One region of the Pseudoalteromonas sp. MIP2626 genome, then DNA from elsewhere that is predicted to be linked to it. Evidence: predicted binding sites of a transcription regulator. Region 1 holds the regulator's gene; each other region holds the start of a gene.

Region 1 (7,462 bases):
GCTTTCATCCATCGAAATAGGAATAGACTCACAGTCTTCATCCATTAGGTCGTGAACAATTTTTTCGGGCGAATTGGTTAGTAAGGTACTTAACGATAAAGCGCCTAAAAAACAGTTATGCTTATCGACAACGTAAAGGTCGTCGGTACCCTCAGGGAGTTCGCCGCGCAGACGAATGTAACGCAGTACCACATCTAGGGTTACATCAGGGCGAATGGTTACTGTATCTGTGTTCATCAGCGCGCCAGCAGAGCGTTCCTGATAGGAGAGTGCTTGCGTAGCACGTTCTCTATCTTGAATGTCCATGGCGCTAACTACGTCTTTATAAACCGTGTCAGGCAGGCTTCGCAGTACTTCACCTAAGTCATCGTGGCCCATGTCTTCAGTGGCAGCAGCAATGTGCTTAGGTTCCATTTGGGCAATAATGCCTAAACGTACATCTTCAGAGAGTTCTTCAAGGACATCACCTTGTACATCTGGATCAACTAATTGCCAGAGCAGGCGGCGAACTTTATGTGGTGATGATTCTAGTAAAAGTGCGGTATCACAAGGAGCTGTTTTTGCCAGCATGCGCCTAACTTGAACAAACTGACCACTATTGAGTGACTTGGTCACTTGTTGTAATTGTTGTAGTGGGTAGTCTTGTTCGAAAGTTTCGGGCATTGGCGTCCTTAATTTATTTTTATAACGTTAGGGAAGAAGTTAGTCATTAACTTCGTTCAGTTTATCTTACTTTTTTTAGCCAAACTAGCTTAAGGTTTCACTAACCCTATATTTTAGCTCGTTTACTTGGTTTAAATAAAGTGCCTACTATTCTTGTTCGTTAAAGCGCTGCGCTATTAATTGGCCAACGGCATGTAAAGCATGCTCTGCATCGGGTCCTTCGCACACTACTTTTACTTCTTTACCTTGGCTACTTTCTAGTAACATTAAAGCCAGTACGCTATCGCCAGCGGCTTCTTTTTCATCTTGAAATAAGGTAATAGATGCGTCAAATTGTACCGCTAATTGTGCTAATACGGTAGCAGCTCTAGCATGCAGGCCTAGCTTGTTTTTTATTAAAAATGTATTTTCTAAGCGCATAAGATACTCTACTTAAGCTGAACAGATGATTATTTAAATTGAATTATTTTTCTTGCTCGCGATGGCGAATTTTTACATTAGGGTGAGACATAGCAAAGCTTTCACCAATTGTTTGCGCTAAATAAACTGAGCGGTGCTGACCACCAGTACAACCAATAGCAATGGTTAAATAACTGCGATTATTACGCTCTAGGTGTGGTAACCACGTTTGTACAAAGGTTTGAATTTGCCAAGTGAATTTTTGCACAATACTATGACTAGCTAAATAATCTTTTACTGGTTGATCTAATCCAGTTAAAGGCTTGAGCTCCGGTTCCCAGTGTGGGTTTGGTAAAAAACGCGCATCAAAAACATAATCAGCACCTTTGGGAATACCATGCTTAAAGCCAAACGACTCAAAGGTAATGATAAGCTGTTTGTCTTTTTTACCGAGTATGGTTTCACGCATAGATTCAGCAAGTTGATGCACACTTAAATCGGTTGTATCAATGACATGATCAGCCCGCGTTACGAGTACATCGAGTAATTCTTTTTCCTTTTTTATTGCTAAATCTAGCGGTAGCGAATCAATCGAAAGCGGGTGCAAACGACGCGTTTCTGAATAACGGCGGATTAACGTTTGATCGTCGCTATCTAAATAAAATAACGTTGGTTTAGCAAAGTCGGGCAAGTACTCAAGAATATCGTTAAACTGCTGCTGATCTTTAGGCAGGTTACGCACGTCTATACTAACGGCTATTTTATCGTAGTTATCAGAGACACTGCGCACTAATGAAGGCAGCAAATTTACCGGAATATTATCTACACAATAGTAACCTAAATCTTCTACAACACGTAAAGCAACTGACTTACCAGAACCTGATCGGCCACTTATAATAATTAATTCCATTTACCACCCCTTTATTAGTAACTAGGATTGATCCAAAATAACTTGGTATAACGCTTCATCAGACTTTGCCGCACGCAATTGCTTACAAAACTCTTTATCGTTTAGTTTATCAGCTATTGTGGCTAGTGTTTTCAAGTGCTGCTGGTTATCGCCATCGGGCACTATAAGCGCAACAAAAATATCAACTGGACGATTATCAATTGCATCAAAATTAATAGCGGTTTCGCTTATTAAAATTAAGGCAAGAGGCTCTTGTGCCCCGCTCATACGGCCATGTGGAATTGCTATTCCTCGGCCAATACCGGTACTACCTAGCTTTTCTCTTGCCAATAAAGCAGTGAGAATATCTTGCTGAGGTAAATACGGCATTTTTTTATGCGCGAGTTCACTGATGAATTCTAAAATTCTTTTTTTACTATTAAAAAGGACCACAGCTTTGCTGCAGTCCTGGCATATAAGTGAGCTTAATTTCATAGTGTTAGTGTCGAGCAAACTTCTCTTTGTGTTTAATTACTTGACGATCGAGTTTGTCAATCAACGAGTCAATGGCAGCGTACATATCTTGGTGTTCGGTCGATGCAAATAGCTCAGCGCCACTTACAAAAATTGTTGCTTCAGCTTTTTGACTTAATTTTTCTACATCGAGAATAACATGCACATTAGTTATGTGATCTGAGTGTCTTTGCAGCTTTGCAAATTTATTATTTACATAGTCTCTTAATGAGTCTGTAATGTCTACATGACGACCAGTTAAGTTTAGTTGCATCAGCATTTTCCTCTTTGTTGTACGTCTTAAATCAAGCTTTTACGTTGATTCGACGGGGGAATAGCCAGAGATTCGCGATATTTTGCAATTGTCCGTCTAGCTACTTTAATTCCTTGCTCAGCCAATATATCTGCAATCTTGCTATCACTCAATGGTTTGGCTAAGTTTTCTGCAGCTATCAACTTTTTAATCAGGGCACGTATGGCAGTTGATGAACATTCGCCACCATTTTCGGTGCTTACATGGCTTGAAAAAAAGTACTTAAGCTCAAAAATGCCACGTGGAGTGTGCATATATTTTTGCGTAGTGACCCGTGAAATAGTCGACTCGTGCATTTCAACTATTTCGGCAACATCGTTTAATACCATAGGTTTCATGGCTTCTGGGCCATGTTCAAAAAACGCTTGTTGCTGCTTAACAATACAATTAGTTACTTTCAGGAGTGTTTCGTTTCTACTTTCTAGGCTTTTAATAAACCATTTAGCTTCTTGTAAGTGCGAGCGAATAAATTGGCTGTCACCGCTGGATTTTACTGTACGAGACATAGCCGCATATTGGCTGTTAACACGTATTTTTGGCATGCTATCTGGGTTTAGCTCTACCACCCAGCGGCCTTTTATTTTTTTAACAGACACGTCAGGTATAACGTATTCAGACTCTTCTCTGACAATAGTATCCGCAGGCTTAGGATTAAGCGTATGAATAAGTGTCATTATTTCTTTAAGCTCTTCTTCTTTGAGCTTAGTTTTTTTCATTAACGTACGATAGTCGCGAGCAGCGAGTAAATCGATATGATCAGTTAACACCATTTTTGTTTCGTTAATATAAGGGGTGTCTTTATCAAATTGATTTAATTGAATGCATAAGCATTCTTGCAAGCTGCGAGCTGCAATACCAACAGGATCAAATAATTGAATGCGCTTTAGCACTGCTTCTATTTCATCTAGTTCTACTTCGTGTTCGTCGTCAGTTTCTTGGTTAAAGCTTGCTAAAAGGTCTTCGCAACTGAGGGTTAAAATACCAGAGTCATCTACGGCTTCAACGATAGCTATGGCAATAGCTTCGTCGGTAGGGCTAAAAGGGGTGAGCTGTAATTGCCACATTAAGTATTCATGCAGGGTTTCGGTTGATGCACCTTGATAAATAGATTCATCTTCAGGCATTGGCCCTGATGAAGAGGCAGGCGCTGCGCTCATATATTCATCCCATGATACATCCATGGCCATGTCGTCGCTTATGGTGTCTTTATTTAGTGCTTCACCGCTATCTTGCTCATACTCGCTTGGGGTGTCGTCAGCAGAGGCGCTAACAGTAATGTCATCTGCTTTTTGCTCGTTTTTACCTGCTGATTCTTCCGTGTAATCTTGTTCATCAACTTCAAGTAATGGGTTGCTATCAAGTGCTTCTTGTATTTCTTGCTGGAGATCCAAGGTACTAAGCTGCAATAAGCGAATAGCCTGTTGCAGTTGCGGAGTCATTGTAAGTTGCTGGCCCATGCGCAGCTGTAATGATTGCCTCATTTATCTCTAACAATCCTTATAAATTGATATGATTAATCTTAGCAGATGCTTATAGTAATAACATAAATATTACAGTTTGAACTGCTCGCCTAAATAAACATCACGTACTGTTTTATCGTTTAATACAAATTCAGGAGTACCAGATGCAATTAGCTCCCCATGAGAAACAATGTAGGCTTTTTCACAAACATCAAGGGTTTCCCTTACATTGTGGTCGGTAATTAGTACGCCAATACCACGATTTTTAAGGTGTTCTATAATTTTTTTAATATCGAGTACTGAAATAGGATCCACGCCAGCAAAGGGCTCATCAAGCAATATAAATTTAGGATCTGCAGCTAAAGCACGTGCTATTTCTACGCGGCGACGTTCACCACCAGATAGCGCCATACCTAAGCTGTCGCGAATATGTTGCAGGCTAAATTCGTCCAATAAACTATTTAGGGTTTCTTCCCTGGCTTGTTTATTTAGTTGCTTACGCGTTTCTAAAATAGCCATTAAATTTTGATACACAGTGAGCTTTCTAAAAATAGAAGATTCTTGTGGTAAATAACCAATACCTAAACGAGCACGGCTGTGCATAGGAAGTAAGGTAATATCGTTATCATCAATTAATATTTTACCTTTGTCGCTAGGTACTAAGCCTACAATCATGTAAAAGGTAGTGGTTTTACCTGCGCCATTTGGGCCAAGTAAACCAACAATGCTACCAGCTTTTACTTCAAGTCCTACATTTTTAACAACTTCACGGCCTTTATAGCTTTTTGCTAATAGCTCTGCTTTTAATGTACTCATGGCTGACCTTTATTGAGTTTTTGTTCTTTTTTTACGTCTACAGGCACTAAAATAGTGTGTACCCGATCAGTTGAGTTTTCATCTTTTTCAGCACTTATAAGCTGTTGCTCTATATCGTAGGTGATGCTTTTAGCCGTAATTTTTTGCCCAGCTTGAGAAATGTTTGCATCTCCTACTAGGGTTAAAAAACGTTTCGCTACATCGTAACGTACTTCGTTAGCGCTGGCGCTCATGACAGTACCATCTGCTTGCTTTTCTTCAAAATATGCAGGACTGCCCGTGGCAATTAATAGTTGTTTATTATCGCCAAGTTCGTCGCGCTTATGTACTTCTAAACGATCGGCGGTGATACGACGATTACCGTGAATTATCTCGACGTTTTTCTCAAAAATACCAACGTTTTCTTTTAGTTGGCCTTCTTGGCGGTCAGCACTAATAGAAATTTGATTAGCTAATGGGGAAGTACTTTGCTCTGCCGCATTACTATTAAATACAAGTATAAGCGATGGAATAATAAGTATTTTTGCAAGGTTATTGGTCATAATATAGTGTTCGCGTATGGTTAATTAGTTTTATCACCTCGGTTGTTAAATTGGCTTCAAGGCCTTTACCGGTGATCTTTAAATTCGGTCCAGTTATAATAACGGGCTGTTCGCTGCGCATAGTGAGTAGCATTATATCTACTTGAATATTGTCGGCGGTAATTTTGTCTATCATTGCGCCATCAATTAAGTTTTGGGCAGTTACATTACCCTCTAAAATTAATTGTCTTTCATCGTAAAGTGTTGCTTCATCAGCATTGATACGCCACGTTTTTTGTCTGTCGTCGTACAATATGAAAGTAGGTTTTTCGAATAAGGTAAATCCTAGCTGCTCGTAAAGCTCCGTTTTAACCGCAGTTACTTTATGGCTAATTTCACCGTTTTCGTCAAAAGCTGTTTGTTTTAGCTCAATGGCGGTGTAATCGGGTTTAGCTATTACTTCTGAGTCGGCTTTAGCAACCGTATTTACCTGAGTAAAATAAGGGTACCAAAGCCAAACCATACAGGTGATGAATAAAACGCTTAAGACTATGCGCGCTATATTCATGAACTGGTGCCTTGGCTAGTTAATGGTTTATTGTTTTCAAGCATAAGTAAGTCGGTTAGCTCTCTTACTGCACCAAAACCACCCGGCATTTGCGTAGTGTAATGTGCTAAGCGTTTAATTAGTGGGTGCGCGTCGTTTACTGCTACTGCAAAGCCAACTAACTCCATAACAGGCATATCTGGGCCATCATCACCAATATAAGCAATTTGCTCATCGCTCAAATTAAGCTTGTTTTTAAGTTCTTGGTAGGCAATAAGCTTGTTTTCTTGACCTTGATAAATATGCTGCACGGTTAAGCTGGTCATACGTTGTTGTACTATTTGCGAGTGCCTGCCGGTAATAACCGCTACTTCAAAGCCGCTGTTAATAAGTGCTTTAATACCAAAGCCATCTTTTGTATTAAATGCTTTTAGCTCTTCACCTTGGTTGCCAAGATAAATTCGGCCATCAGAAAATACGCCATCAATGTCGCATATAAGTAGTTTTACTTTTTTTGCGCGCGCTTTAGCGTCATCACTTAGCGCTTGATAGAGTTCTTCAAATTGCATTTATAATACTCCTGCTTTAAGTAGGTCTTGCATATTGAGTGCCCCAATAGGCTGATTATGCTCATTAATAATAATTAAGCCATTAATGCGTTTATGTTCCATAATATTAAGCGCTTGCGCAGCAAGCATATCTTGGGTTGCCGTGGTACACGATTTAGTCATTACTGCATCTATTGACGTGGTATGAATATCAACGCGTTGCTCTAAAATACGGCGTAAATCACCATCGGTAAATAACCCGGCGAGTTGCTGGTTATCGTCAACTATGGCGGTCATACCTAAGCCTTTAGCTGTCATCTCAATCAGTGCATCTTTAATAGTTTGCGAAGTAGTTATAATAGGCGTATTTACACCGCTGTGCATAACATCTTTTAAGGTGAGCAGTAATCGCTTCCCTAAACTGCCACCGGGATGCGATAGTGCAAAGTCATCGGCAGTAAATCCGCGTGCTTCTAACAGTGCTACCGCCATTGCATCGCCCATAGCGAGTGTTGCCGTGGTACTGGCTGTTGGTGCTAAGCCTAATGAGCAGGCTTCTTTTTCTACTTTAATGCATACATGCACGTTAGCAAGTGTGGCCATGGTTGATTGTGTATTTCCTGTCATGGAAATAATTTTTGCACCAAGGCGTTTTAACACTGGAATAATATTAAGTACTTCACTGGTTTCGCCTGAGTTAGAAATAAGCATAACGACATCGTTTTTAGTGATCATGCCCAAATCGCCGTGGCTGGCTTCGCCTGGGTGCACAAAAAAAGCAGGGCTACCAGTG
Region 2 (7,462 bases), on a different contig from region 1:
GGTGCGGGCTATGTAGTTCAGCCAGAAATGAACGTACCCGATGACGCGCAATCAATCACCGTATCGCAAGACGGTGAAGTATCTGTACGTGTTGCAGGGCAGGCCGATAACGTGGTTATTGGGCAAATTACCATTAGTGACTTTATTAATCCGTCGGGCCTTGAGCCTATAGGGCAAAACCTTTACACCGAAACTGCGGTAAGTGGCGCGCCGGTGCAGGGTAACCCTGGGGTTGATGGGCTAGGCACTATTATTCAAGGTTCACTAGAAACGTCAAACGTAAACGTAACCGAAGAGTTGGTAAACCTAATAGAAACCCAGCGTGTTTACGAAATGAACTCAAAAGTAATTTCGGCAGTTGATGAAATGATGAGCTACATCAATCAGCAATTATAATATTTTAGAGGTTATTATGCGCAATATTATATTATTTGCAGCGGGTACTTTATTGTTAAGTGGCTGTGTGTCTACACAAAATAGTGATGTAGTACAAGACGACCCTTACTACGCACCCATGTACCCAGAACCCAATGTTGAACCGGCAGTTGCTAATGGCTCACTGTTTAATACGTATTTATCGAACGACTTATACGCTGATAAAAAAGCACTGCGTACCGGCGATATAATTACGGTTAAATTGCAAGAATCTACGCAAGCCTCTAAAGCGGCAAAAACAGAAACTGATAAACAGTCAGACGCAAAACTCGACCCCGTTATTGGTTTAGGCGGATTACCGGTAAATATTGGCGGCGACAGCATTCAATTTGGTATTGGCAGCGACGCGTCATTTAAAGGCGACTCAAAATCAAATCAGTCAAATAGTTTAGCCGGTGATATATCGGTAAACGTAATGCGTGTTTTACCTAATGGTAACTTAGTTATTCGCGGCGAAAAATGGCTAACGTTAAACTCAGGCGAAGAATTTATTCGTTTAGAGGGATTAGTAAGGCCAGAAGATGTAACTGCAGACAATACCGTACAGTCAAATAGAATTGCTAATGCACGAATTCAATATTCGGGCAAAGGGCAAACTCAAGAAGCACAAAGTGCCGGTTGGCTAACACGCTTTTTTAGTAGCTCACTTTTTCCTTTTTAGAGGACATTCATTATGAATGTATTTAAAGTTTTTTGTTTAATGGTGTTACTTGGCTGGCAACTTCCTGCCATGGCCGAGCGCATTAAAGATGTGTCTATGGTTGAGGGCGTACGCTCAAACCAATTAGTAGGCTATGGCCTAGTTGTTGGCTTACCTGGTACGGGCGAGCAAAGCCGATTTACCGAGCAAAGCTTTAAAGGCATGTTAAACAGCTTTGGCATTACGCTACCAGCAAGCTTAAAACCAAAAATTAAAAACGTGGCTGCGGTTGCAGTGCATGCAGAGCTACCGCCTTTTAGAAAGCCCGGGCAAACTATAGATATTACCGTATCGTCTATTGGTAGTGCAGGTAGTTTACGTGGTGGTACTTTATTGCAAACCTTTTTAAAGGGGGTCGACGGCAACGTATACGCTATTGGCCAAGGTAGTTTAATTGTAGGTGGTTTAGGCGCAGAAGGGCTTGATGGCAGTAAAGTTGTTATAAACACGCCAACAGTGGGGCGCATTCCAAATGGCGCAACCGTTGAGCGCGCAGTTAAAAGCCCATTTATGCAAAACGACTATATTACTTTTAACTTAAATCGCCCAGACTTTACTACCGCTAAGCGATTAGAAAAAACCATAAACGATTTAGTAGGCCCAAATAGCGCCCAAGCACTCGATGCAGCGTCTATTAGAGTTATTGCCCCAAGAGACGCCTCGCAGCGCGTGTCTTATTTATCAACGCTCGAAAACCTAGAGTTTACCCCAGCAGATACAGCGGCAAAAATTATTGTTAACTCGCGTACCGGTACTATTGTTATTGGTAAAAATGTAAAGTTGCAACCAGCTGCTATTACTCACGGTGGCTTAACAGTAACTATTGCAGAGCAGCTAAACGTATCGCAGCCTAATGCTTTTAGCGATGGCGATACCGTTGTTACCCAGCAAAGTATTATAGATATAAAACAAGACGACTCACGGGCATTTGTATTTAACCCCGGAGTGAGCCTAGATGACCTAGTACGCGCTATAAACGAAGTAGGCGCCGCGCCTGGCGATTTAATGGCAATACTAGAAGCCCTAAAAGAAGCTGGCGCAATAAACGGCCAGCTAGTTGTAATTTAAAACAACGTAATGCTATCGGTGGTCAGTTTTAAAAGCTGGTAACCGATGGCATTTTGCTTAATACCTTCCCCTCTGGCTCAATTTTTGCATTGTTTTATATATTATTCATTATTGTGTCAAAAAGCTGATGGAAACAAATCATCTCGATAAGCAAAACTTTTTTGATTTAGGTAACTTAAACGCTTTGCGTAAAGACGCCCTAAACAGTGGCGACGCGTCTAGTGATGCCTCAAAAGCGGCTCTCAAAAAAGCAGCGGCACAATTTGAAGCCATATTTACACAAATGCTGCTTAAAAGCATGCGCAAAGCCAGCGAAGCCTTCGAAGACAAAGAAAGCCCATTAAATTCAAGTAGCGTAAAGTTTTTTGAAGAAATGCACGATCAGCAACTTTCATCAGAGCTCTCGTCTAATGGCTCATTAGGGCTTGCCGACTTAATAGTGCAGCAACTTTCTCCTACGGCAAAAAATTACACCCCAGCTTCAGTACTCAGAACCAGTAACGATCTTTTAAGCGATCAGCGTGCTGGCATAGAGTTGCCGCAGCAACAGCGTAAAAAAGCCGTAACCGAGCCTGTAGATAAAAGCGCTATGAACACCGAAAAGCCAGAAGTAGCTAAGCCAAACTTTGAAACGGCCGAAGAGTTTGTAAGTTCGGTATGGGAGCATGCTAAAACAGCGGCTAAAAAAATTGGTTTAAACCCAGCCGTTATGGTGGCTCAAGCAGCACTTGAAACCGGTTGGGGTAAGCATATTATTAATAAAAGCGACGGTAACAGCTCAAATAACTTATTTAATATTAAGTCAGATAAAAGCTGGCAGGGCGAAAAAGCCAACAAAGTAACCTTAGAGTTTGAACAAGGCGCTGCAGTTAAAAAACAAGCCAGTTTTAGAGCTTACGACTCAATAAAAGACAGCGTAAACGACTTTGTTGATTTTTTAACTCAAAACCCACGCTATCAACAAGCATTACAAAATACCGGCAAACCGGCAGCGTTTTTAGACTCATTACAACAAGCCGGTTATGCAACAGACCCAAATTATGCGGATAAAATAAAGCGCGTACTTAACAGTAGCGAGCTAAAAAATATTGCAACAAACGTGATCCGCCAAGGAGTAAAGTAACATGTCGTTTAATTTATTAAACATTGCTAATTCAGGAATAAGAGCAAACACTGATCTGTTGCAAACAACCAGTAAAAATATTAACAATGTAAATACCGACGGCTATGTGCGCGAGCGTACAGAGCATGGCACCATGATCGGCAATCAAGTTGGCAAAGGTAATACCTACAGGTTACTTAATGAATTTGCACAAAAACAATTAAACCGAGACACCTCAAATAAAACGTTTTTTGATCAGTTTGTAAGTGAAGCAAACCGGGTCGATACGTTATTTTCGCAAGAAGCGAATAGCTTATCGACCGGTATTAATTCGCTATTTAATAACGTGCAAGAAGCGCTTAATCAGCCATCGTCAACGGTTGCACGTTCGTTAGTAATGACTAACGCCGACAGCTTAATAAGCCAAATGGATAGATTGTCGGGAATAGTGCTGGATCAAAAAAATGTTGTAAATGAGCAGCTCGAAATATTCTCCGATGAAGCCAACACCTTAATTCAAAAAATAGGATCGTTAAACCAACAAATAGCAGGTGTTAATGGTACTAACAACGCATCTGCTGCAAGCGGCACATATAACGAGCGCGATAAAGCGATTCGCGATTTATCAGAGTTAATCGACATTGAAACGCTTGACGGCCCCAATGGTGAAAAACTTGTTTTTATGGGCAGCGGTGAAGCGGTTGTAATGCAAAATGGCTCGTTTAACTTATTTTCGATGCGCGGCGACCCCGATCCAAATTTTAAAGAACTGCGCTTAGATGTAAATGGCGGCAAAGCTGTGCCGCTTGAAGTTGATGCCAGTAAATTAAAAGGCAAAATAGGTGGTTTACTTGCCTTCAGAGACGATATTTTAGTACCTGCGCAAAATCAAATAGGCCAAATGGGTTTAGCGTTAGCTGATGCATTTAATCAGCAAAATCACTTGGGAATGGATGCTAACGGTAAATTGGGTGGCGATATATTCACTATTCCTACGGCAAAAGGCTTTGCCTATCAAGCTAATACCGGTGATGCTGGGGTTAGTGCAACAGTAGAGCCCGGCAAAGGCAGTAATTTACCTGCCAGTGATTTTATTGTGACTTATACCGCAAACCCAAACGAAGTGAGTATTCAGCCAGTAGATAATAAAGGCGAGCCATTAGGCGCCGCTACAACAGCAACATTTGTTGGCGGTGAAATTAACTCGGCAAATAACCCAGGTGTTGATTTATTTGGTTTGCAGTTAACTATGGCTGGTGCAGGTAATGAAGGCGATAAATTTCAAATTAAGCTCAATTCAGAAGCCGCAGCAAATATTACCCTCGCCACTGGGCGCGGTGAAGACCTAGCGTTAGCATCGCCAATACGCACCGCCGATGACATAAATAACACCGGTAGCGGCGCTATTTCTGCTGGCAGTGTGAGTAGTGTTACCGCTGGTGGCTTTACAACTACCACTCCTCCTGCACTCGCTAATGGAGATATAACCATTGTTAAAGCAGCGGGTACAAATGATTACTTAATTAGCGATGGAAACGGCGCTAATGTGCCAATTACTATTGCACCACCAGGCAAAAATGTTTTAGCTGGCCTTGGTGCTCCTTATGACGGTTATGGTTTTGACTTTGATATTGAAGGCTCGCCAGCCACAGGCGATAGCTTTACGTTAGAGTTTAACAAAGGCGGCTTTGACGATAACCGCAATGGCTTAAAATTAGCCGATTTACAAAATGGTGATTTGGTGCGTCAAAATGTTGTTTCAAGCTCAGATGCCGATAACCATAAAACGTTTAACCAAGCGTATGCCGGATTAGTAACCGACATTGGCGTGGTAACAGGCCAAGCTAAAACAAACGGCGCAGCATTCGACGCACTCGCACAGCAGTCAGAGGCTTGGTACGAGTCGTTATCTGGGGTAAACCTTGACGAAGAAGCGGCCAATTTACTGCGCTTTCAACAATCTTATGCGGCTTCAGCTCAGGTGCTTTCTGCTGCACGTTCTATTTTTGACACTTTACTTAGTGCCACGAGGTAATTATGCGTTTATCAAATAACTTAATGTATCAAAACAGCATTAATAAAATACTACAAAATCAAAATGGCGTAGCAAACGCACAAGAGCGAGTAAATACTAGGCAAAAGTATTTATCTACCTCAGAAGCGCCTGCCGACATATCGCAAGCTATGCTGTATACCAATAAAATACAAAGTAATGAGCAATATACAAAAAATATTAACCAACTCAATGGCCGACTCAAAACCGAAGAAAGCGTACTGCAAGGTATTAACGAAAGTATTCAAGCAGCTAAAGATATTGCCTTAAAAGCAGGTAATGGCGCGTACAGTAAAGACGATTTAAAGTCGTTAGCGTCGGAGCTAACCGAAATACAAAAAACGTTAGCTAATTTAATGAACACCCGTTCAGAAGACGGTAAATATATATTTTCAGGCTACCAAGACAGCACGCAACCGTATCAGTTTGATGCCGCTAGCGGCAAGTACAATTACCAAGGCGATCAAGGCCAGCATAAAATTACTATTGCCGAAGGTGTGTCGATTAAATCTAGCGACAACGGCTACGACACCTTTGAAAAAACCAATGCACGCCTCGATGTAGCATCTAACACAGGCGATGCATCAAGTACGCTTACGGGTTCTGTTTATGTAGATAAACAAGGTGTTTTCGATCAGTTTCATAAAGAGCAATATAACCCTGATCCAGACCCTTTAGTGTCAGCCACAGCAAATACTTTTAATGTAGTGGTTACTGCTGGTGCTAACCCAGGCGATCCACAGCAGTATGAAATTTTACGTGATGGAGTAGCGCAAGTACCACCAGTTAGCGGAAATGTAACCGACGAGCCAATAGAGTTTGCCGGAATGAAAATTCAGCTAAGCGGCGCTGCACCTGGGCAGCTCGACTTTAGTCTCGAGCCGCCTCATAAAGAAAACGTACTTAATACACTGCAGGGTTTAATTACAGGTTTAAATAATGGCACGCTTGCGGGGGATGATTTTCAGCAAGTACTTAACGATGGTGTAACGCAGTTACAAAATGCCAGCGAACAAGTTGTGTTTACCCAAGCGAGTTTAGGTGGGCGGATGAATGTGCTAGAAAGAGTAACCGACTCTAACTCTGCGCTAGACATTCAAAACCAAAGTAATCGTTCAAGCCTGCTTGAAGTAGATATGGCTGCTGCAATTAGCGAACTCACTCAGCAAGAAACCGCACTACAAGCATCGCAAGCCACCTTTGGCCGCTTAGCCAAACTTTCGTTATTTGATTATATTTAAAGGTTAAGAGCAGGTTTTAGGTGTCAGGTATCAGGTATCAGGTTTTAGGTGTCAGGTGTCAGGTTTTAGGCAAAAACTAGCCAAGCTAGGCGTTTTTGTTGATGGAGGTGCGGTTTTATACCGCGCTTTTTGGTTTTCGACTATCTGAAATTTACTGTTCTTTGTGCAAATGGGTTTAGTAAATTTATTTACAAAGAGGTTATGAGGGCGCTGCGCTTTAGAGAAGAAAAAAGCACTCAATTATGTGTTTCCGAGTTTTTCAATTTAGTTCTCATTTACTCTCATTGTTTTCTCTTTGTGCAAAAAGGTAGTTTTAACTTTCAACAATTAGCCAAGTTGGGGGGAATTAAATTCAGCGCGTATTTTAAAGCGCATCAATCAATAAAGGCTATCATCTTAGTTGTATAACACCTTTATTATTAGTTAGTTATATTTTTTGTTTAAATTAATTTAGTTTTTATTAAAAAAAAGCTAAAGATAATTTCTGCTCTGCCGTTAACTTAATCAGTACGGAGCTTGAACATACATTTGTGACAGCTCTTGGTTAAATTAAAATAGCAACATTACGAAAGTAATCAGGAGTTTTATCATGGCTATATCAGTAAATACAAACGTATCTTCATTAAACGCTCAGCGTAACCTTTCTAAATCAGGTCAGGGTTTAGCTACATCAATGGAGCGTTTATCATCAGGTATGCGTATCAACAGTGCAAAAGATGATGCCGCCGGCCTACAAATTTCAAATCGTTTAACATCGCAAATAAATGGTTTAGGTGTAGCGCAACGTAATGCTAACGATGGTATTTCAATGGCGCAAACAGCTGAAGGTGCAATGCAAGAGTCGACTAGTATATTACAGCGTA
Region 3 (7,462 bases), on a different contig from region 1:
TATAACCATTGTGTTGATCAATTAATGTTTGCGCTATAGAAAGCCCCAATCCAGAGCCGCCATCTTTATTAGTGATCATAGGATAAAACAAAGTATCGCGTACACTAATATCAATCCCTGGGCCATTATCGAGCACTTGAATTAACAAGGCTTTTTTGGGTGCCTTACCGGGCCGGCGGTGCTGATAGTTAATTCGGGTTTTAATTTTTATTTCCCCACCATTAACTAATGCCTGCTGGGCATTACGCACAATATTAAGCACCACTTGCTGCACTTTACTTTGGTCAATATAAACATCGGGAATACTCGGATCGTAATCTTTTACCAAGCGAATATTGTCACTATTATCTAGGGTACTTAATTTGATCACCGACTCTAAGGTTTGATGTATATTGCCATAAGACTTTTGCGGTAATTGGTTAGGCCCAAGCAGTCTATCTACTAATTCACGCAATCGGTCGGCTTGCTCAATAATAAGCTCGGCACATTCATTTCTTTCTTGCTGGTCTACCTCGTATTGCAATAACTGCGCCGCTCCGCGAATTCCCCCTAAAGGGTTTTTAATTTCGTGCGCTAAACCTCGAATTAAATTACGTGCGGCTTGGTATTGGTGCATTTGATTTGATGCTTGATCGAATTTAATTTCATCATCGGTTTGCCGACATTCTAATAAAATATAAAGTGCACCTTGGTATTTTATCTGTTTTGAACTGACTGCTAATTTAGCATGGCGAGAATCAACAAATACCACGTCAGCCCTATGCTGGTGGCAATCTACGCCATCAATTAAAGAGTATTGCGCTATGCGTTTTAAATCGATTGAATGGTAGTTAAATAAATCATCAAAAGACTGCCCTAATAAACGCTTAGTGCCTAAACCAAGTAGTTCACTGGTACTGGTATTGGCATAAATAAGCGTAAAGCTTTCGTTTAAAAGCATCACGGCGGTGGTTTGATTTTGCCATATGGCATTGAGTAGCTCAGGGCTAAAGTGTGTGTTATTAAGCATTGTTGCACCATTTTAGTGCGCCTGTGTTTTCAGGCAAGTAATTTAATGAAATTGCACTGCAATTGCTATTTTTAATGTGAATTAGGTGGGAGTTAATTACCTAAGCTTAAGCCTTTTCTATGCATAAAAAATACACTCAATGGGCTTGTCGCAATGACTTGGTTTTGTTTGTTGTACAGCTTAACTTGCAGAGTGTGCTCACCACGCTCTACATCTCTTAAAGCAAAGGTTGAGGTATCACTTGCTGCGCCATAGGCTTTACCATCAAGAAATAGCTGTATTGTAAAGTCGTTTTCAAAGCGGGGGGTAATGCGAGTAGATACATACACAGAGCCGGTGTTTTCACGAATAGTTTGCTGATGCTCAGGCGATGCAATACCAATACTAAATGCAACCGGCTGCGCTTTAGTTTGATTATTTAATATATCTGTATTTGTTGCAGGCATGGTTAAATCTTGGCTGGTGAGTTTTATCTCTTTGGCGCCAATATGGGGGGTATCTGAAAACACCAGTACGCCATTTTTATCTTTCCATGCGTAAATTTTTTTTTCACCAGCGTAACTACAAACACTTAATAATGAAGTAATTAGTAGTAATAAAATCTTGCTACTCACTCTGCAACCCTGCATTTTTAACATTAACTTTACTTTAGTGGAGAAAGTACTAATTTACCATTAAAAAAGCCCGCAAAGCGGGCTTAAAGGTATATTTTATAACTGTTAACTAAAATTAACAGCTGTAATACATTTCAAACTCAATTGGGTGCGTTGTCATGTTAAGTTTTTCAACTTCTTGACTCTTAAGTTTAATGTAAGCATCAATTAAATCATTAGAGAACACGTCACCTTGATTTAAAAACTCACGGTCAGCATCAAGAGATGCCAGTGCTTCTTCTAATGAAGAGGCAACGGTTGGAATTTCTGCTGCTTCTTCTGCAGGTAGGTCGTATAAATCTTTATCCATTGCATCACCAGGATGGATTTTATTTTTAATTCCATCAAGGCCAGCCATAAGCATGGCAGCAAAAGCAAGATACGGGTTAGCCGTTGCATCAGGGAAGCGTACTTCAATACGACGACCTTTAGCTGATGGTACTACCGGAATACGAATCGATGCAGAACGGTTACGTGCAGAGTATGCAAGCATTACTGGTGCTTCGTAACCTGGTACTAAACGTTTGTACGAGTTAGTAGAGGCATTAGCAAACGCATTAATTGCTTTAGCATGTTTAATAATACCGCCAATGTAATAAAGCGCATCTTCAGAAAGACCGCCGTACTTATCACCTGCAAATAAGTTAACACCGTCTTTAGCTAACGACTGATGACAATGCATACCAGAACCGTTATCGCCAACAATAGGTTTAGGCATAAAAGTGGCTGTTTTGCCGTATAAATGAGCCATGTTATGAATAACATATTTCATTTCTTGAATTTCATCGGCTTTAATCACCATAGTATTAAAGCGCGTAGCAATTTCGTTTTGTCCTGCAGTTGCTACTTCGTGATGATGTGCTTCAACAACTTGTCCCATTTCTTCTAATACTAGACAAGTAGCAGAGCGCCAATCTTGAAAGTCATCAACAGGAGCAACTGGGAAGTAACCGCCTTTAACGCCAGGGCGATGACCTGTATTGCCGTCTGCGTATTCTTTATCTGAGTTCCAAGCAGCTTGCTTAGAATCGATTTTGTACATAGAGCCAGACATGTCTGTTTTATATTTTACGTCATCAAATACGAAGAACTCTGGCTCTGGGCCAAATAAAACCGTATCAGCAATACCCGTAGAGCGCATATATTCTTCAGCACGCTTTGCTACAGAGCGAGGATCGCGCTCGTAACCTTGTAATGTAGAAGGCTCTACTACGTCACAACGTATAATTAATGTGGCTTCTTCAGTGAATGGGTCAAGCTTAGCTGATTCAGCAACAGGCATTAGCACCATGTCTGATTCGTTTATGCCTTTCCAGCCAGCAATTGAAGAACCATCGAACATTTTACCATCTTCAAAAAAGTCTTCATCAATTTGGTGATGAGGAATTGAAATATGCTGCTCTTTACCTTTGGTATCAGTAAAGCGTAAATCAATGAACTTAACGTCATTTTCTTTAATAAAATCTAAAACCGATTGCGACATGTGTCCTCCAACTATAAGGTTTTGTTATTGCTGCTTAAATGCTTTGTGTTTTATAAGCTGATTTTGTGCCACTATTGTAACTTAATGTTTATAAACATAAAAAATACAAAAGTAATAACGGCTGTTTCTAATGCGCACCATTATGGTGCGTAAATGCTTCAATATAGTGCAACAGTTACAGAGTAAAAAGTTGCTCGCTATTTAATCGTGATAGACTAACATAAAGTAAATACAAAAGACTGACCAAAATAGCAATAAAGTCATTAAAGTGGAGGTTTTTATAAAAATATTAAAAATTTTATTTTTATAATTAGTTAATTTAAAACAGTAGGTTAAATAAAAAAACCAGAAAGTTTGCAAATTTATTTTGGATAAACTTTCATCCATTCCATTTATAAGGGATAATATGCGCCCTTTTAAATCCTATGCTGGGACATCTCGTGAAAACGCAGGTGAGTGCGTAAGCCCCTGCAGGATCAATGAGATTCAATTTCTCTGAGTGAATATTAATGAGTATCGAAAAGATAAGAAATATAGCAATTATCGCCCACGTTGACCACGGTAAAACTACACTGGTTGACAAACTGCTTGAGTTTTCAGGCACATTAGAAACACGCGGCGGTAATGAAGAGCGCGTGATGGATTCAAACGATATAGAAAGAGAACGTGGTATTACCATTTTAGCGAAAAACACCGCTATTTCATGGAACGGCTACCACATTAATATCGTAGATACTCCAGGACACGCCGATTTCGGTGGTGAAGTGGAACGCGTACTTTCAATGGCTGACTCAGTATTACTAATTGTTGACGCTCAAGAAGGCCCAATGCCACAAACGCGTTTTGTTACGCAAAAGGCATTTGCGCAAGGTTTAAAGCCAATCGTAGTAATTAACAAAATCGACAAGCCAAGTGCACGTCCTGATTGGGTTATGGATCAAATCTTTGATTTATTCGATAACTTAGGCGCCACTGACGAGCAGTTAGATTTTAAAGTAATCTATGCATCAGCAATCAACGGCTGGGCAACATTAGATTTAGACGAGCCATCTGATAACATGGATGCCATGTTCCAAATGATCGTTGACGAAGTATCACCACCAGATGCAGATCCTGAAGGTGACTTCCAAATGCAGATTTCTCAACTTGATTACAACTCATACGTGGGTGTAATTGGTGTTGGTCGTATCAAGCGTGGTTCTGTTGCTCCAAACCAACAAGTAACTATTATTAGTGCTGATGGTACTAAACGTAACGGTAAAATTGGTACAGTACAAAGCTACTTAGGCCTTGAGCGTATTGAAACAGACCGTGGTTATGCAGGTAACATTGTTACTGTAACCGGTATTGGCGAGCTTAAGATTTCAGATACTGTTTGTTGTCCTACTAACGTTGAAGCATTACCACCACTAAGTGTTGATGAGCCAACAGTAACAATGACATTCTCTGTAAATAACTCACCGTTTTGTGGTAAAGAAGGTAAGTTTGTAACGTCACGTAATATTCGTGAGCGTTTAGACAAAGAGCTAGTACACAACGTAGCACTTCGCGTTGAAGATACTGCTAGCCCAGATAGCTTCCGTGTTTCTGGCCGTGGTGAATTACACCTAGGTATCTTAATCGAAAATATGCGTCGTGAAGGTTACGAGCTTGCTGTATCTCGTCCAGAGGTAATTTTGCGTACTGTTGACGGTGTATTAGAAGAACCGTTTGAAACAGTAACAATTGACTGTCAAGAAGAGCATCAGGGTTCTGTAATGGAGCAAGTTGGCCTACGTAAAGGTGAGCTTACTAACATGTCTCCAGATGGCAAAGGCCGTATGCGTTTAGACTTTATTATCCCAAGCCGTGGCTTAATTGGTTTCCAAACTGATTTCATGACAATTACTTCGGGTTCTGGTCTTATGTACCATACGTTCGATCATTACGGTCCTCATAAAGGCGGTTCAATCGGTGTTCGTAAAAACGGCGTAATCATTGCAAATGCTACAGGTAAAGCACTGACTAACGCATTGTTTAACTTACAAGAGCGCGGCCGTTTATTCATCGGTCACGGTGTTGAAGTTTACGAAGGTATGGTTATCGGTATTCATAACCGTGATAACGACCTTACAGTTAACGCCCTTAAAGGTAAGCAGTTAACTAACGTACGTGCATCTGGTACAGATGAAGCACAAACGCTTTCTCCACCTTTAAACTATTCACTTGAGCAAGCGCTTGAGTTTATTGATGAAGATGAGTTAGTTGAAGTAACGCCACTAAACATTCGTATTCGTAAGCGTCATCTTACAGAAAACGAACGTAAACGTGCGGGTCGTGCGCCTAAGTCATAATCTATTAATTTAGAATAATGATTTTAAAAGCCGCTGTATTGCAAAATACAGCGGCTTTTTTGTGTTTGTGGGTTAGCTAAATAAAAGGTTAAAGAGGGTAGATTAAAGAAATTACAACCACCGCGATAATTGGTGCGCTGTGCACTTGTGCACTGCATTGAGTTTTTTCCTCTAAAAGCGCAGCGCCTCTTAACCTCTTTGTGAATAATTCACTTAAAGATCTTTTGTACGCAGAGTGAGCTTAAAACAGCCGATAAGGCTAAGTACTAGTGTTTGTTGGTAGGGTATTTTTCGTTGGGTTTCGCTGCGCTCAACCCAACCTACGTGCATTAGTTAAAGTTTAATTGTTTCGCCTTCATTTAAAATATACAGCGGTACTGGTGCATTCATTTGTTTATACATATGCAGTAAGCGCGATAGCGCTGAGTGGCTGCTGTGATCGCCCATTTGCCAACTTGAGTTGCCATATCCCCATGGTATCATTACTTTGCAATTAAGCTCTGTGGCCGCATTGAGGGCATCCTCTGGCGTAGTATGAACGTATCGATACCCTTTAGCGTTGGTTTTATGGTAATAAGAGGCAATTGGCATTAGGCATAGGTCTATATCACCGTATTTTTGTTGTATGTCTTTAAAGTGTTTTGAATAGCCAGTATCGCCGGCAAAAAATAAGGTGCTGCCATTTTGTTCAAGCAGCCAGCCATTCCAAGAATCTTTATTATCATCTTCGTAAATATAGGGAATAAGCACCCGATTACTAAAGTGATGTGCAGGCACTGCGTGTATGGTTAAGTCCTCAATGCTGGTTTTTGCATACCACGCCATTTCAGTAATATTAAAGCCACCCGTTGGGAAGTTATCTGCCATGCCTAGCGGGGCTAAATAACGTGGTTGATTACCCAGTTTTTTAATATCTGCTTTATTAAAGTGATCATAATGAATATGCGAATACATAACGGCGTTAATGTTTTCAAGTGTTTGCTTATTTGGCCATGCTCCGGGTTTGCGATAAAACCCACCTGCAAGCTTAAAGCCTAAATCAACCGGTGAATCAAACTGCTCACTAACCGGATCAAATAATACATTTTGCCCATTACGTGTGCTGACCACAAAGCTGGCATGCCCTAACCAACGAACCGTATAACCGGTATTGAGCGGCGGCTTAATTTGCTTACCTTGATACTGGCAGTTGCTGCTGGGTGTTTCGCAAATCAAGTTCGGATGTGGCGGGTAGCAGTTTTGCTCGCAGGTGGTTGGGTAAACCTTTTTGCCTTGATATAAATTATGGTAACGACCTGTTTGGTTGTTAACAGCAATAACTGAGTTTTTATCAGCTATTTTTTGCACCTGGTTAGGTGTACTACACGCTGATAAAAAACAGCTTATAAAGATTATAAGGGTAATGTGTTTCATAATTAAATCCGTTTTAAATAGTGCTAAAGCAGCCATGCAGCCATAAAAAAGCCTGCAATAATGCAGGCAAATTTAAATATAATATCAGCTAATTAACCGGCACTATTCATTTGTTCAATAAATTTATTTGAGTCGGCAATCGATTTGTTCATGTCGTTCATAAGCAATTGTATATCGCGTTTAAGGTTAGTGAACTCGCCTTTAATAGCCGATACCGCTTGTGCGTTTAAGTTATGCTTTAAGTATAAAACGTTATCATGAAGCGATGTTAATACCGGCTCCATTTTGCTCTCTGCGCTGCGCATTGAGCGTAATAGCTGATCAAATTGACGCTTAGTCGCGGCTAGCTTTTTACTGCTTTCACGTTTAAGTGATGCGCTTTTATATTGCTCAAGCTCATCGCTCCACTCATCAAATAAGGCTTCTGCTACGTCTTCTACTTTATTGATGTTAGTTGACACTTCGTTAGCGGCATTTAAGCTCGACTCATAGTCATCGTTTAACTGATTGTAAGTGTCTTGCAGTTCGCCACCATTAAAATCAATAAGTGTAGTTAAGCGCTCAAGCGCTG
Region 4 (7,462 bases), on a different contig from region 1:
TTGGCATATACGCTAATAACAGCGGGTTAGCTGAGTTATTGACTAATGCTTTAATTTCTTTTTGCGCTTTTTTAAATTGGCCGCGCAAATGCGGTTTTAAATGCTGCTTAGAGCGTTTATCATTTTTAAAGTAACTCACTAACGCATGCATAAATACCGTATGGGTTTCGTTCAACGACGCTTCGCGATTTGCATAAGGGTTATAACACGAGCCACAGCCGCCCTTAAACTGATATACCGTATTGCTCATCATTACCCCAAAGCCTAAAAAGCAAGCCAGTGCATCAGCAGCTTGCGCTAAGTAGTCTTTTCCGCCCGGTGGTAATACGCCTACATGATGAATTAAAATAGTCGCTAACGTTCCAGCAAAACTGGCAACTAAGTCTTGTGGCTGGTTTACTTGATTTGGATTAAACGAAATATTAATAGCCTGGCTAGGCGGTACAATTAATTTAGCGCCTTCGCCACGTAGTTGTTGGCTAAATTTAAACTGTGGAAAAACCTGTGGAGTGAGCTGCTGCGGTGCAACTAGTTGAATAGGCCACGCTGTCATACCCGCATAACTACTTACGCGGTTAAATACCTTAGTGGCCATTTCTTCAATACTCGATACCGAGTCGGGAAAGAACTCAACCGTGGGCAAAGTGATTTGCGTATGCTGGGTAAAAAACTCAACATCAAAGTTTTCAACTGCCCATATAAAGGTATCAATTAACCATTGCTGCTCTTGCTCAGCCAGTAATGGTTTGGGCTTAAATAACGCTAACATAGCTTACTCTCGCTCTTGCCCAAGCGCCCATTGCCATGCTTGTGTATTGTATAATGGCACAGTAGATAACGCATGATGATGACTCCCCGTAGACTCTTTAGTCGAGTACGACAAATACAATAAGGTATGTGCTTTAGCATCGTAAATACGACGCACTTTTAATGATTTAAACAAAATACTTTTAGATGATTTAAATACCACTTCCCCAGATTTACTCCGATCAATCTGCTGCAATTGCTCTGCGGTAATAACCCCGGTTTGCCGACACGAAATTGACATATCAGAAGGATCTGAAAAATCTAAATTAGCTTCTATATGGCTAATATGGCACGTTACCCCAGTGACTAAAGGGTCTTGTTGCGAATTTACAATTACATCCTTGGTGGTAAATAACCCAAGGCTTACAGAGGCAACATCATCTGAGCACGCTGTTAAGGTAAGCATACCTGCGAGTAAAAAGCTGACTTTTAAATACTTCATCGTGTTCTCCAACATACTTAAAGAGGGATACGGTTTATTCTTCTATACTAAACGTATTTACAGCTACAAAACACATGTTGTAAAAAATAAACATTGCGCTATATACATTCACCTTTGCCGCACCATAACACTTCTTAATGGCTAATTGTGCAAAACAAAAAGATGCTAATTCAGCATTGTAGGGGTTAGCGGGTAACCTGGTATTTGGTATAATAAGGTTCACACATGTAGTAACTCATAATAGGAACGCCTAAATGCCGCACATTATTATTGAACACTCAGAAGACCTCCCTGTATTACCACAAGTACTTGTAGAAAAAATTCACAACGCCGCTTTCCAAAGTAATTTATTTGATTTAGAAACCATAAAAACACGCGCTATTTCCTATCAGCAATATCTACTTGGCGCAGGCGGGTCGGGGTTTATACATATTGCGGTACACATTTTGGCGGGACGTTCTATTGAGCAAAAACAAATGTTAAGTGAGCAACTACTTGAGTGTTTAAAAACCTATTGCAGAGCATCAGACAGTTTAAGCGTTAATATTTACGATATTGAACATGAGATCTACCGTAAAAATTAATTTATTTTACCCGTCACATTAAATTAGTGAACAATTCTAGTACCAAAAAAACAGCTTAATCACTAATCAAAGTCATAATGTATAGTGACCTATAGGCTATTTCTAACGCGGTTAATTAGCTACTTAATAAGTCAGAATGATCATGTTATTAATAATATAGGTATTAACTTAAAAGCGTTAATAAGTACTCTGTAAAAAATCCCTAACTAGGGATTTTTTATTGCCGTAAAACAATTCTATTTATTATTTTATAATGAAACAGGCAAAAATATACTTAAAGTGTAATTAACACAACATAGAGCTATTCATTAGTTAATGATTGGAATGATTTTTAGTAGGTATATTTAAAATGGTGGCCCCTCCCAGACTCGAACTGGGGACCTAACGATTATGAGTCGTGTGCTCTAACCAACTGAGCTAAGGGGCCAACTTTTTGTATAACTGTAAACAGTTAATTTTTTAAGAAGCGTTTAGTCACATAGCGACTAAAGCGGGGTGCAGTATAAAAAGTTTTTAGAGGCTTGTCACTAGCAAAAGTCTTTATTTTAACAATCAATGGTCTAACTGCTTAAATAGTAATCTTTTTATGGGTATAATATTAAAATTTGCAGAATTTAGGGTTAATACTGGCAGCTAAGTAAAAGTGAAATGGAAGGCTGTATATCGCGTAATTTAAAAATTGGGCTTTAAATAAGCAACTTACAGCTTATATTACGCGACAAACAGAAATGAATTATTTTTTTGCGATAATGTATATTGCATGTATTACTCCAGGGAAGTAACCAAACAACGTAAGTAAAATATTTATCCAAAAATGTAAGCCTAAACCCACCTGTAAAAATACTCCCAGTGGTGGCAGTAAGATTGAAAAAATAATACGTATAATATCCATAAATATTCTCCTTATTTATAAATAAAAAATTTATAAGCAAAAACCCAGCAGAGCTGGGTTTTATAAATACTATACTACTTTGCAACTATCGTTAGTTTATCTACTACATCGCGAACATCTTCTGCATTTTTAGCAATTTTTACTGCAAGCTGTTTTTCAGCATCTGAGTTCACTGTACCGGTAAGAGTAACTACACCGTTGTCAGTATCTACATCAATGTTTGTACCACCAACTTCTGAGTTAAATAAATAACGCGTTGTGATGACTGTGGTAATTTTAGCGTCGGTTAAGCCGCTACCATCATCATCTTTCATGTTGTCATGGCTTTTACTGTTCATGTTTTTCACAACAGTAAGCTGGTTATCAACATCGGTTACACCATCTAAACTCAGTACAAGTTCTTCTGCTAACTCTTTGTCGAGTTCGCTATTAACTTTACCTGTTAGTATAACTTTGCCATTTTTTACATCAGTGTTGATGTCAAAGTTATTGAGGTTAGTGTTCATAAGAAGCACTGTTTCAGCCTTACCATCAATCCAAGCATCTTTACTTTCATTTTCCCAGCTGCTCGCTTGAGCACCCATAGCCGTAGTACCTAAAACTAACGCCGCAATGATAGATTTGTTAAATGTTTTCATAATCTTTCTCCTTTTGATTAAAGACACTTTAACTAATGCCAGCTTTAAGCCAACTTTAATAAACAAGTAAAATCATTAACTTAAGGCGATGTGTAAAATAACTTCACTTTGTATACATCACTTTTTTACCGACTTATCGGTAAAAAGTTCTCAGTAGTGAAAATAAAAGCATGTTCATAGCTTTTAACTTGGGCCCAGGTTAAAGAGTAAAAAACATGCTAAATTTTTAAAGCACTAGAACACATTTAAAAAGTGCTTTGCAGATTCATCAATGCTGAATTTCTATAAAATGCTCTGCACATCAAGCAAGTATAAAAAACAAACAAAAGTATTTAGGCTTTGTTGTTTACTTTATGGCAAAAGTCGCTAAAATACGCCAGCTAAAATATATAAACGTTCTTTTACAACCCAAAGGTAATACCATGCATCCAATGTTAAACATTGCGGTTCGCGCTGCGCGTAACGCAGGCAAAATTATACTTCGTGCAAGTGAAGATTTATCAAAAGTTGAAGTTCAACAAAAAGGCACTAACGATTTAGTGACTAACATTGATAAAGAAGCTGAAGCTATAATTCGCGACACCATTTTACGCTCTTACCCTGATCACTGCATTGTTGGTGAAGAATTAGGCGAGCATAAAGGTAAAGATGCAGATTACCAATGGATTGTTGACCCGCTTGATGGCACAACTAACTTCATCAAGGGTATTCCTCATTTTGCGGTTTCTATCGCACTTAAAGTAAAAGGTCGTTTAGACCAAGCCGTTATTTATGATCCAATTCGTGGTGAGCTTTTCACTGCCTCTCGTGGTCAAGGCGCACAACTTAATAGCAAACGTTTACGCGTTTCTAAAACAGTTGATTTAGGTGGTTCAATCTTAGCTACTGGCTTCCCTTTCAAGCAAAAACAACACCTAGATGCATACACAGAAGCGTTTAAAGCTTTATTCATACATACAGCTGATATCCGTCGTGCGGGCTCTGCTGCGCTAGACATGGCTTATGTTGCTGCTGGACGCGTTGATGGCTTTTTCGAAATTGGTTTAAAACCTTGGGATACTGCTGCAGGCGAGCTATTAGTAAAAGAAGCAGGTGGCATGGTTGTAGATTTTGCTGGCGGCGTAAACTATAACAATAGTGGTAACATTATCTGTGGCGCACCTAAGCTAACTCAAGCAATAATTCGCGAAATTCGCCCTGTATTAACTGAGTCATTACTTCGTTAATAAAAACTGCATGGTTTAAAAAAGGAGCTTAGGCTCCTTTTTTTGTTGTCTGCAAAAAATTATTTATGACGATTAAACTGCTTGTTTTTCTAACCTAGCAACCACACTACTTGGCTTACTACGCCGACATAAAAACAAATGGCTATGAGCAAAGCGCTTTGCTGATTTTTTAGCATTACTTGCCAATGCTGCAACCTGATGGCTATTCTTATAATGGTGTAAATCGGGAGTAACTAAGCCTATTGCCAGTGTTACTAATGGCACAAATTGTGGCTTCCCTTCTCTATTTGCACTCCAATATCCCTTATTTTTAATATGTTCGGAACTAAAAAACACCTGTGATTCTATTTCAAATTGGCGAATAATATGCTCGCACACTGCGGCAGCATTATTATCATCAAATAGCACCATAAAGTCATCGCCGCCAATATGGCCAACAAAACTGTTTGTATTACTACACGCCTGCATCGTAATATTTGCTAATAGTTTAATTACACTATCGCCGCTAGCATAACCAAACAAATCATTAAACTGTTTAAAATGGTTCAAATCTAAATACGCCAATGAAAACGCCTTTTGTGTAGCTAAACGCCGCTCTATGGCATCGTTAAGAGCTAGATTACCGGGTAACATAGTTAATGGGTTAGCGTGCTGCGCATGACGAATTTTTTCATCTGTTATATGTTTTAATATGTCGCGTACTGGCACAATGCCTAAATACTGCTGCCCTCGGGTGATCACTATATGGCGGCGAATATCAAAGTCGCATTCGGTAATTTGCTGACTAACGTTATCTAGCAGCTGGTTTTCATCTACCACTAGCGGTTGCCTGTCCATTACTACAGTGGCCGCACGCTTGTCATACAAAGCATGGCCATAGGCCGCTGCAAACACTTCACTAAGTTGCTCTTTGTGGAGCAAGCCAATTGGCTGACACTGCGAATTAATTACCACTAGGCTGGCAATTGATTTATCTCGTTCAAATAGCGCATGGGCGTCTTTACAACTGGTTTCGCTATCAATAGTTTGCTGCGCTACTGCAAGCCAACCAATAGCCATAGAGTTATTTAACTGGTTTGTATTTGCGGCAAAGCTCAGTGCTTGAATTTGCCTTGCTGAAAGCACATAACTTGGTTTATTACTTGGTCGTTCAAGTAAAAACCCTTGCACATAGTTGATACCCATTCCTTCTAACACAGTTAGCTCTTCTGCTCGCTCAATTCCCTCTGCAATCACTGTCGTATTGGTTACTTTTGCCAGAGCTGTTATTAACTTTAAAAACTCTTTTTTAACCACACTTTTATCGCAATGATCGATAAAATAACGATCGATTTTGACAAAGTCTGGGCATAACTCCGACCATTGCTTTAACCCAGAATACCCCGTACCTAAGTCATCAATTGCAATAGTGAAGCCTAAAGAGCGGTAATGTGCCATGGTTTTTTGTAGTAAAAACTCATCCTCGACTCTTTCTTGCTCTGTTACCTCTATCACCACCCGATGAGCTGCTAAACCAAACTGCTTAATGAGATGCAGTGTTTCGCCTTTAGGATGACTTGGGTCGAGTAACGTTTTAGGACTAACATTTAAAAATAGTTTGCCCTGCAGCTTCAAATGCACAAAGTTCTCAATAGCTTTAGAGCGGCACAGTAGCTCAAGCTCTGAAATAAGACCATATTGATGAGCCACCTGAAACAGTGTATTAGGCATTTCTAAACAGCTATTTTTAGGCCCTCTGCTGAGTGCTTCATAACCGAGAATGGTCTGCCTGCTAATATCAAAAAGCGGCTGAAACAAGGTGGTAATTGTGCCATTTTCTAAAATTTCATTTAATAATTTACGCTGCTTCATTATTGCTAAGCTCTATTACGATTTACTCAAGGTAAAGTAGCAAGCGAATATGACATTTTTATGGTAATCTGCAGGCAATAAAAAACCGCCCAGATGGGCGGTTAATATCGGCTTACAAATCTATTACGGCATAGCGTCTAGATCAGCACCTTCTTTTTCAATCACTTCTGGTATTAAATCTTCTTTACTGACGCCAAGTGCAATAGCAACTGAGCTGGCAACGTAAATAGATGAATAAGTACCAATAAACACACCAAATAACAATGCTGTAGCAAAGCCATGAATGGTTTGACCGCCCCAAATAAACAAGGCAATTAATACTAAAATAGTGGTAATTGACGTTACTAAGGTACGATTAAGCGTTTGTGTTAAAGACATATCGATAATTTCTATCGTGTCATCAATACGCACTTTGCGAAAGTTTTCACGAATACGGTCAGATACTACAATGGTATCGTTTAGTGAGTAACCTATTACCGCTAATATAGCCGCTAATATGGTTAAATCGAACTCTAAACCTAATACCGAAAATAAGCCTACGGTAATAATAACATCGTGAATTAAGCCACTTACAGCGCCTACTGCAAAACGCCATTCAAAGCGAAACGCTACATAAATCAAGATACAAATAAGTGCAGTTAACATGGCCAGGCCACCCTGCTCTTTTAAATCTTCACCTACGCTTGGGCCAACAAACTCAATACGGCGCATTACTACGCTTTCGTCTGCTAGCTTTAGTGCAGCAATAACTTGGTTACCAATAACTTCAGCTTTTACGTCATCGCCGCGCGGCGCTAAACGAACTAAAATTTCTTGGCTTGAACCAAACAATTGTACCGATGCATCTGCAAAACCATTTTCGGCAAGTACATCACGCACCTTTTTAAGATCTGCAGGTTGCGAAAAGCCAACTTCAACGGCAGTACCACCGGTAAAGTCTAAACCAAAGTTTAAGCCTTTAGTAAAAATCGCTATAAATGACGCTAAAATTAATAACGTTGAAAAACCCATTGCCACTTTAC

The links. Region 1 encodes sigma-54, which starts transcription at its own class of promoters, with help from an activator protein. Its sites were predicted from a motif close to GTTGGCACGNNNNTNGNNT; they were not measured.
Region 2: a site for sigma-54 is predicted at 2,275-2,293, ahead of flgJ (flagellar assembly peptidoglycan hydrolase FlgJ). Genes of this name have one in related genera too.
Region 3: a site for sigma-54 is predicted at 3,200-3,218, ahead of glnA (glutamate--ammonia ligase). Genes of this name have one in related genera too.
Region 4: a site for sigma-54 is predicted at 3,399-3,417, ahead of HC000_RS16935 (BON domain-containing protein). Genes of this name have one in related genera too.

The regions. Positions count from the first base shown of each region.
Region 1 is NZ_JAATTW010000003.1:135,983-143,444, forward strand. Features, by position in the region: gene mgtE (magnesium transporter) at 1-663, opposite strand, end outside; gene HC000_RS03420 (HPr family phosphocarrier protein) at 811-1,083, opposite strand; gene rapZ (RNase adapter RapZ) at 1,127-1,972, opposite strand; gene ptsN (PTS IIA-like nitrogen regulatory protein PtsN) at 1,994-2,446, opposite strand; gene hpf (ribosome hibernation promoting factor) at 2,451-2,738, opposite strand; gene HC000_RS03440 (RNA polymerase factor sigma-54) at 2,765-4,258, opposite strand; gene lptB (LPS export ABC transporter ATP-binding protein) at 4,328-5,053, opposite strand; gene lptA (lipopolysaccharide transport periplasmic protein LptA) at 5,050-5,595, opposite strand; gene lptC (LPS export ABC transporter periplasmic protein LptC) at 5,585-6,142, opposite strand; gene kdsC (3-deoxy-manno-octulosonate-8-phosphatase KdsC) at 6,139-6,690, opposite strand; gene HC000_RS03465 (KpsF/GutQ family sugar-phosphate isomerase) at 6,691-7,462, opposite strand, start outside.
Region 2 is NZ_JAATTW010000005.1:59,133-66,594, forward strand. Features, by position in the region: gene flgG (flagellar basal-body rod protein FlgG) at 1-396, shown strand, start outside; gene flgH (flagellar basal body L-ring protein FlgH) at 413-1,096, shown strand; gene HC000_RS04945 (flagellar basal body P-ring protein FlgI) at 1,109-2,203, shown strand; gene flgJ (flagellar assembly peptidoglycan hydrolase FlgJ) at 2,331-3,326, shown strand; gene HC000_RS04955 (flagellar basal body rod C-terminal domain-containing protein) at 3,328-5,340, shown strand; gene flgL (flagellar hook-associated protein FlgL) at 5,343-6,599, shown strand; gene HC000_RS04965 (flagellin) at 7,189-7,462, shown strand, end outside.
Region 3 is NZ_JAATTW010000013.1:34,982-42,443, forward strand. Features, by position in the region: gene glnL (nitrogen regulation protein NR(II)) at 1-1,009, opposite strand, end outside; gene HC000_RS08010 (DUF4124 domain-containing protein) at 1,102-1,623, opposite strand; gene glnA (glutamate--ammonia ligase) at 1,739-3,145, opposite strand; gene typA (translational GTPase TypA) at 3,655-5,478, shown strand; gene HC000_RS08025 (MBL fold metallo-hydrolase) at 5,812-6,891, opposite strand; gene HC000_RS08030 (DUF2959 domain-containing protein) at 6,984-7,462, opposite strand, start outside.
Region 4 is NZ_JAATTW010000068.1:7,406-14,867, reverse strand. Features, by position in the region: gene HC000_RS16960 (hypothetical protein) at 1-769, opposite strand, end outside; gene HC000_RS16955 (CreA family protein) at 773-1,249, opposite strand; gene HC000_RS16950 (5-carboxymethyl-2-hydroxymuconate Delta-isomerase) at 1,504-1,833, shown strand; tRNA gene HC000_RS16945 (tRNA-Ile) at 2,184-2,260, opposite strand; gene HC000_RS16940 (YqaE/Pmp3 family membrane protein) at 2,567-2,725, opposite strand; gene HC000_RS16935 (BON domain-containing protein) at 2,800-3,363, opposite strand; gene suhB (inositol-1-monophosphatase) at 3,786-4,589, shown strand; gene HC000_RS16925 (GGDEF domain-containing protein) at 4,662-6,443, opposite strand; gene secF (protein translocase subunit SecF) at 6,564-7,462, opposite strand, start outside.